Actinoalloteichus fjordicus: one gene and its partner. The protein of the gene in region 1 interacts with the protein of each later gene in a pairwise test. Links are inferred from orthologs where the notes say so. Each region holds a gene or a part of one and is shown on either strand. Other genes may lie near its edges. The genes, in order: UA74_RS28390 and UA74_RS21070.

Region 1 (3,307 bases):
CCGCCTACGCGGTCTCGCCAGGCCGAGTGCGCAAGCCGGACGGCACCCCCTATCGCGTCTTCACACCGTTCCGCCGGGCCTGGGGTGAACACGGGTGGCGGCAGCCCTCGGCGAGTGATCCCTCGACGATCGACTGGATCGACCCCGGCACGCTTCGCGGCGGCCCGACGGCGGTGCCCGTGCCCGCTGACGACGACCTCGGCGAGGTCCGACTGCCCGCAGCGGGGGAGCGGGCCGGGCTGGACCGCTGGGCGTCCTTCCGCGACGAGCGACTCGCCGACTACGCGGAAGGCAGGGATCGGCCCTCGGCCGACGGCACCAGCAGGCTCTCGACCTATCTGCACTGGGGCTGTGTCCACCCGCGCACCCTGCTCGCCGACCTGGCAGGCGATCGAGGAGAAGGCGCGACGGCCTTCCGACGTGAACTGGCTTGGCGGGACTTCCTCGCCGACGTGCTGTGGCATCAGCCGGAGTCGGCGCGGCAGAACCTCGACCGGCGCTTCGACCGGATCTCCTACGACACGGGTCCGGACGCGGACGAGCGCTTCGAACGGTGGCGAACCGGACGGACCGGCTTCCCCTTCGTCGACGCCGGGATGCGACAGCTGGCCCGCGAGGGCTGGATGCACAACCGGGTGCGGATGGTCGCGGCGAGTTTCCTGGTCAAGGACCTGCACCTGCCCTGGTGGTGGGGTGCGCGGCACTTCATGACGGCGCTGGTGGACGGCGACCTGGCGTCGAATCAGCATAACTGGCAGTGGGTCGCGGGCAGCGGCACCGACTCGGCGCCGTACTTCCGGGTGTTCAACCCCGTGACACAGGGGCGGCGCTTCGACCCGGACGGCGACTACGTGCGCAGGCACGTCCCGGAACTGCGGGGGATCGCAGGCAAGGCGGTGCACGAACCGTGGAAGGCAGGGGAGGACGCGCCCGCCGACTATCCGGAGCGGATGGTCGATCACGGCGAGGAACGGCAGGAGGCGCTGCGCCGCTTCGGCGAGATCAGCGGTCGCTGACGGACCGCTGCCGAGACGGGACTCGGCCCCGCTCCACGAGTCGAGAGCGGGGCCGAGTCGGTCTGCGGCGTGGGATCAGGCCTTGCTCAGCGCGTCCTTCAGCTTCACCCGGCTGCCGGTGCGCAGCACGGCGTTCGAGTAGATCCGCGACGCCAGCGCCAGCAGCACCGCGGCCGCCACGAGGCTGAGGACGACGGCCACGCCGATCTGCCAGATCGGCACCACCGAGGTCGCGATCCGGACCGGCATCATGAACGGCGAGAAGAACGGCAGCAGCGACAGCCATTCGCCCGTCTCGTTCTCCGGATCACCGACCAGCAGCGTGAAGGTCAGGATGAACGGGATGAGGACCAGCATCATCATCGGCATCATCACCGACTGCACGTCCTCCTGCCGGGAGACCAGCGCCCCGGAGGCCGCCGCCAAGGTGGCCAACAGGAAGAAGCCGAGCAGGTACCACAGCAGGCCGGACACCGCGGCGCTCAACGCCGCCGTCGGCACCGTCAGCAGTCCCGCCGCCACGGCGCCGCCGACGCCGATGATCGCGATGGACAGCAGCTGTACGAGCCCGACCGCCCCGATGCCGACGACCTTGCCGAGCATCAGCTGGTAGGGCCGGATGGTGGCGAGCAGCAGCTCGACGACCCTGCTCGACTTCTCCTCCACGACGCCCTGCGCCACGTAGGAGCCGTACATCATCATCGACATGTAGAGCAGGAAGCAGGTCGCGATGCCGATGAAGAGCTGCTCGACCTGCTGGGGGTTGGCCTCGTCGAGGTGCGTGATCTGGACCTGCGCCGCCGCCGCGACCTCCTGCTGGACCTGCGCCGGATCGAGCCCGCCTGCGGTCAGCTGGGCGTTCAGCGCCGCCTGCTGGGCGATGCCGGACAACAGGACCTCGACGGTGTCGGGGAGGCCGGTCTTCACCGTCACCTGGGGTTCGGCTGGAGTGCCGCCGACCAGGACGTCCAGCTCCTCGTCGCGCACCTGCTGCTCGCCGGTGGCGGCGTCGGGCACCTCAGTGACGACCAGGTCCTCGCCGAGCGCCTCGCCCGACGCGGACAGCTCCGCCGAGATCGCGGTCATCTCGCCGGTGAGCCCGATGGACGTCGAGCTGTCACGGCCGCCGATGAAGGTCATCATGGCGATGTAGAGCGCGATGGCTGCGACGAGGCCGAGCGTGCCGAACACGAAGCTCTTCGACTTCAGTCGGGTGTCGATCTCCCGCTTGGCCACCAGCATGATCGCCTTCGTGGGGCTGACCGCCCGGCTGCGGGAGGGAGTCGGGGCGCTCACTGCGCCACCTCCTGACTGACGACGTTGCGGAACAGTTCGGTGAGGGCGGGGCGGTGGGGGGAGAACTCGCGGACCGGCCCGGTCGCCAACGCCGCGGCGAGCAGCTGCTGGTCGTCGACGCCGTGGGACAGCTCGACCAGGTAGGCGGAGCCGGTCTGCTCGACGACTCGCACGCCCGAGATCGCGTCGGTCCACCCCGGCTGCGCCGAGGGGACGTCGATCCGGATGCGCAGCGCCGCGTCACCGCGCAGCTCGTCGACGGTGCCGCAGGCCACCATCTCGCCCGACCGGATGATGCCGACGCGGTCGCAGAACCGCTCGACGAGTTCGAGCTGGTGGCTGGAGAAGATCACCGGCGCTCCTGCCGATGCCTTCTCGCGCAGCACGCTGCTCATCACGTCGACGGCCATCGGGTCCAGCCCGGAGAACGGCTCGTCCAGGATGAGCACCTCGGGGTCGTGGACGAGTGCGGCGGCGAGCTGCACGCGCTGCTGATTGCCCAGGCTGAGCTTCTGCACCTCGTCCTTGCGGCGTTCGGCGAGGCCGAGCCGCTCCGTCCACTCGTCGGCGGCCCGACGTGCGTCGGCCGTGGCCATCCCGTGCAGCTCACCCAGGTACACGAGCTGGTCGTGCACCTTCATCTTCGGGTAGAGCCCACGTTCGGAGGGCATGTAGCCGATCTTGCGGCGGGTGTCGAAGTCGACGGCGTGGCCCTGCCAGCGGACCTCGCCGGAGTCGGTGGCGAGCACCCCCATGGCGATGCGCATCGTGGTCGTCTTGCCCGCACCGTTGCTGCCGACGAACCCGAAGAGCTCTCCGGACCGGACCTCGAAGGTCATCTCGTTCAGCGCGACCAGTTCGCCGTAGCGTTTGCTCAGCCGGTCGATCTCTAAGGTGGACTCGTTCACTGTCGTCCTCCCCCATTTCTGTCGTGCGGTGTTCTCTGTTCTGCGTCGCCGAAGCGGGCGACGCGGGGCTCCACACCGTGGGCGGCC
Region 2 (3,986 bases), 1.7 Mb from region 1 along the record:
TGCGGAGCCTGCGGCGACGGGGCGTGATCACGAGGGTCCTCCGGGGCTGGGCGGGCCGGGTGTCGTCGGACGTGCAGCCGACCGGTTCGGCCGGGCGGACTCGGTCTTCGGTGACTCGGAGTCGCGGCGACGAGCCCGCCGCGCCGAGTCCCCGTCGAACAGGTGTCAGTCTAACGAGCGGAAAGATCGTCGAGGTTGATCGCCGACGGGCCCGGTGACCGGTCGACGACCGCGCCTCGGGTCCGAGCGGTGGGCCTTCGGAGCCGTCCGAATGGCGTCCGACATCCGGCATCGACGCCCCCGGCGTGGAGATCCGGCATCGAGGTCCGTGCACCCAAGGTGCTCGTGCGCCGAGGTGTTCGCACCTGGCCGGCCGGCAGGTCTGGCCTCTCGCCGCTGACCAGCCCCTGCCGCCCGGCCGTGACGCGGCCTGGTGGACCTGCTCCAGACATGACGACGGGCCCGCCCGCTGGTCGACGACTAGCAGACGGGCCCGGCTCGGCTCGGCTCAGTCCGCCGACGGGCTCGCCGCACTCTCGGCGGCGGTCCTGCTCCTGCGGGACCGGCCGCCGATCGCGGCCCTGGCCCGCTCGGTGAGCGAGTACAGCACCGGGACCAGCACCAGCGTCAGCAGCGTCGAGGAGAACAGACCACCGATGACGACGATCGCCAGCGGCTGCGAGATGAACACCCCGCCGCCGGTGATGCCCAGGGACATCGGCACCAGCGCGCAGATCGTCGCCAGCGCCGTCATCAGGATCGGCCGCAGTCGTTGCCGCGAGCCCTCGATGATCGACTCGGCGACGGATCGGCCCTGTTGACGGACCTGGTTGACCAGGTCGATCAACACGATGGCGTTGGTGACGACGATGCCGATCAGCATCAGCATCCCGATCAGCGCGGGGACGCCGAGCGGAGTGCCCGTGATCACCAGCAGGCCCAGCGCGCCGGTCGCGGCGAACGGGATGGACACCAGCAGCAGCAGCGGCTGGAGCAGGCTGCGGAACGTCGCGACCATCACCACGTAGACGATGGCGACGGCCAGCAGCAGCGCCAGGCCCAGATCGGCGAAGGCCTCGTCCTGATCGGCGCTCACACCACCGATCGCTACCTCGATGCCGGGTGGCACGTCGAGCTCGTCGATCCGGGTCTGCAACTCGGTGTTGACGCTGCCCAGGTCCTCCGCCGCGAGGCTCGCGGTCACCGTCGCACTCCGCTGTCCGTCCTGACGGGTGATGCTGGTGGCCTCGGAAACCTCCTCCACGGTGGCGATGTCGCCCAGCGTGATCGCTCCGGCGGGTCCGCCGCCCAGCGGGAACTCGCGCAGCGCCGCCACGTCGGCAGGCGCCGCCCCGCTGCGCACCACGATGTCCTGTCGGGTGCCGTCGAGTGTCAGGTTCCCCGCAGGCGTGCCGCGCATCGCGCCCGCCACCACCGGGCCCACCGTCGCCTCATCCATGCCGATGGCTGCGGCGGCCTCCCGGTCGACGGTCACCTCGACCGAGGGCGCCTCCACGGCGAGGTTGTTGCTGACGTCGGTGGCGCCGGGAGTGTCGGCGACCAGCTCCGTCACCCGGGTCGCGGTGTCGGCCAGGTCGGCCTCGTCGTCGCCGCTGACGATCACCGCCAGCCCGCTCGCTCCGCCGAAGCCCATGCCGCCCGCGTCGACGGTGATCTCGCCCGCGTCCGACAGCTCGGCCAGCCGCTCCCGCAGCTCGGACTGCACCGCCGCCTGATCGGCTTCGGAGTCGGTGGTCACGGAGAAGGTCGTGGTTCCCGAGGACCCGCCCATGCCGAAGGAGGCGGCCATGCCGCCCTGCGAGCCGATCGAGGCCTGATACCCCTCGACCGAGTCGGTGTCGGCCAGCACGTCCTCCACCTGCCGGGCCGCCGCGTCGGCGGTCTCCAGGCTCGCGCCGGGGGGCAGCTCCTGCCGGACCGACAGGGTGTTCTGACCGCTGTCGCCGAGGAAGTTGGTCTGGAGCTGCGGCACCAGGGCTAGCGTGCCACCGAGCAGTCCGACGGCGATGACGAGGGTGATGACCGGATGCGCCAGCGCACCACGCAGCACCGGTAGGTAGGTGCGCTGGAGCGGGCTGCGCTCCTCCTTCTCCCGGATGGCCGCCTCGTCGGGCTCGCCCTCGCCTGCCTCGCGGCGGTCCTTGAGGAACCAGTACGCCAGCACCGGCACGATCGTCAGCGAGACCAGCAGCGAGGCGAGCAGCGCGACGGACACGGTGACGGCGAAGGGCCGGAACAGCTCGCCGACCTGGCCGCCGACCACCGCGATCGGCAGGAACACCGCGACGGTGGCGATGGTCGACGCGGTGATGGCGCCTGCCACCTCACGGACTGCGGTGAGGATCGCCTGCCGTTTGGGCTCGCCGTAGCCGAGATGTCGTTTGATGTTCTCGATGACGACGATCGAGTCGTCCACCACCCGCCCGACGGCCGCCGTGAGCGCGCCGAGGGTGAGGATGTTCAGCGAGTAGTCGGTGACGTAGAGGCTGATCAGGGCGATGAGCACCGACATCGGGATGGACACCGCGGTGACCAGCGTCGAACGCAGGGAGAGCAGGAACAGCAGGATGATCACGATGGCGAAGACGAGGCCGAGGGCCCCTTCGACCGTGAGGTCATGGATCGACTGCTCGATGAACGGCGCCTGGTCGAAGACGACCGTGACCTGACCGGACTCGCCGAGCAGCCGCTCGATCTCGGGAAGCAGCTCGCGGACCTGCTCGGAGATCTCGACGGTGTTGCCCTCTGGCGTCTTGGTCACGCCGATGCCGATGCTGGGCAGCCCGTCGGTGCGCGAGTAGCCGGTGGCGTCCGCAGGGGCGCTGGTCACCTCGGCGATGTCGGCCAGCCGCGCGGAGCCGCCGTCCGTCAGCGGAAGTCGGATCTCCGGTAGATCGGCCACCGTGTCGACGGGTGCGCCCACGGACACCGAGAGGGTCTCGCCGTTCTGGGTGAGCGTCCCGGCGGGCACGCTCGCGCCCGCCGCCTGCAGGGCCTGGAGGACCGACGGCAGTGGGATGCCCTGTGCGGCCAGGGCGGCGGAGTCCACGTCGATGGTGACCACCTGATCGGCCACACCGGTGAGACTCACCTCGCGGACTCCGGCGACGCCCTCCAGCAGCGGGACGACCTCGTCGCGCAGCAGCGCGGCGGCGTCCTGCTCGTCGGCGGCCGAGGCGGCCGAGAGCTGGAGCACCGGCAGGTCGTCGACGCTGCCGGTCATGACGGTCGGCGTGACCGCGTCGGGAAGTCCGTTCGCGACCCGGTTCACCGCCTGCTGGAGATCGGTTTGGGCGCCGCTCAGGTCGGTGCCGAACTCCAGTTCGACGTTGACCACCGACATTCCGCCGCTGCTGGTCGCCGACGTGCCGACCACGCCTCGGACGCCGGTCGCCGCCGTCTCCAGCGGTTCGGTGACCTGGTCCTCCACCACCTGGGGTGCGGCGCCGGGGTACGGGGCGACCACGGCGGCGACCGGGATCTCCATCGAAGGGATGAGCTCTTGTCTGAGTGAGGTGGTCGCGAAGACGCCGAAGCCCAGGATGAGCACCGATGCCAGTGCGACCAGGGCTCGGTTGGCCAGGCTGAGGCGAGCAAGCCAGGTCACGGGTGGTTCCTCCGGTCGGGTGATGATCAGGAGGTGAACGGGTGAATAGTTAGCTTCACGCATAATATTTACCCGCACCCCGGAGTTCGTGGAGAACCGGGTCGATGGGGCAGGATCGCCCGGTGCGGATCGACGAGGAACGGCACCGGCTGATCGACGCCGTCGAACGGCATCACGACGACCTCATGCGGGGGGCCGTCCGAGTCAGATCGCATCCGCTGCTGGACAGCGGGATCACCATGCAGCAGTTTCGGGTGCTGCTCTGCCTGGCGATCGAGGGAGGCGTCGCCGGGCACGCCCTGGCGGATCAGCTCGGCGTCAGCCTGGCCACCGCGACGGGCATGATCGACCGGCTGCT

What was found.
Region 2: the proteins of UA74_RS28390 (region 1) and UA74_RS21070 interact in binary tests that used the Bacillus subtilis proteins (3 or more experiments, as listed by UniProt). The link is inferred for Actinoalloteichus fjordicus from one-to-one orthologs.

Annotation. Positions count from the first base shown.
Region 1 is NZ_CP016076.1:6,646,480-6,649,786, reverse strand. Bases 203-3,201 are described here. They hold UA74_RS28390 (ABC transporter permease), read right to left. Parts: upstream 2,313-3,201; coding sequence 1,092-2,312; downstream 203-1,091. Other genes in these bases: UA74_RS28385 (ABC transporter ATP-binding protein), read right to left, coding at 2,309-3,201; UA74_RS28395 (cryptochrome/photolyase family protein), read left to right, coding at 203-1,016. Also shown: more of UA74_RS28395, read left to right, coding at 1-202; more of UA74_RS28385, read right to left, coding at 3,202-3,220; UA74_RS28380 (hypothetical protein), read right to left, coding at 3,217-3,307.
Region 2 is NZ_CP016076.1:4,976,142-4,980,127, reverse strand. Bases 309-3,986 are described here. They hold UA74_RS21070 (efflux RND transporter permease subunit), read right to left. Parts: upstream 3,629-3,986; coding sequence 509-3,628; downstream 309-508. Other genes in these bases: UA74_RS21065 (MarR family transcriptional regulator), read left to right, coding at 3,733-3,986. Outside these bases: UA74_RS21075 (DUF4097 family beta strand repeat-containing protein), read right to left, coding at 1-31. UniProt on the Bacillus subtilis protein: Required for self-resistance to surfactin, an antimicrobial lipopeptide surfactant produced by B.subtilis. Also required for swarming motility.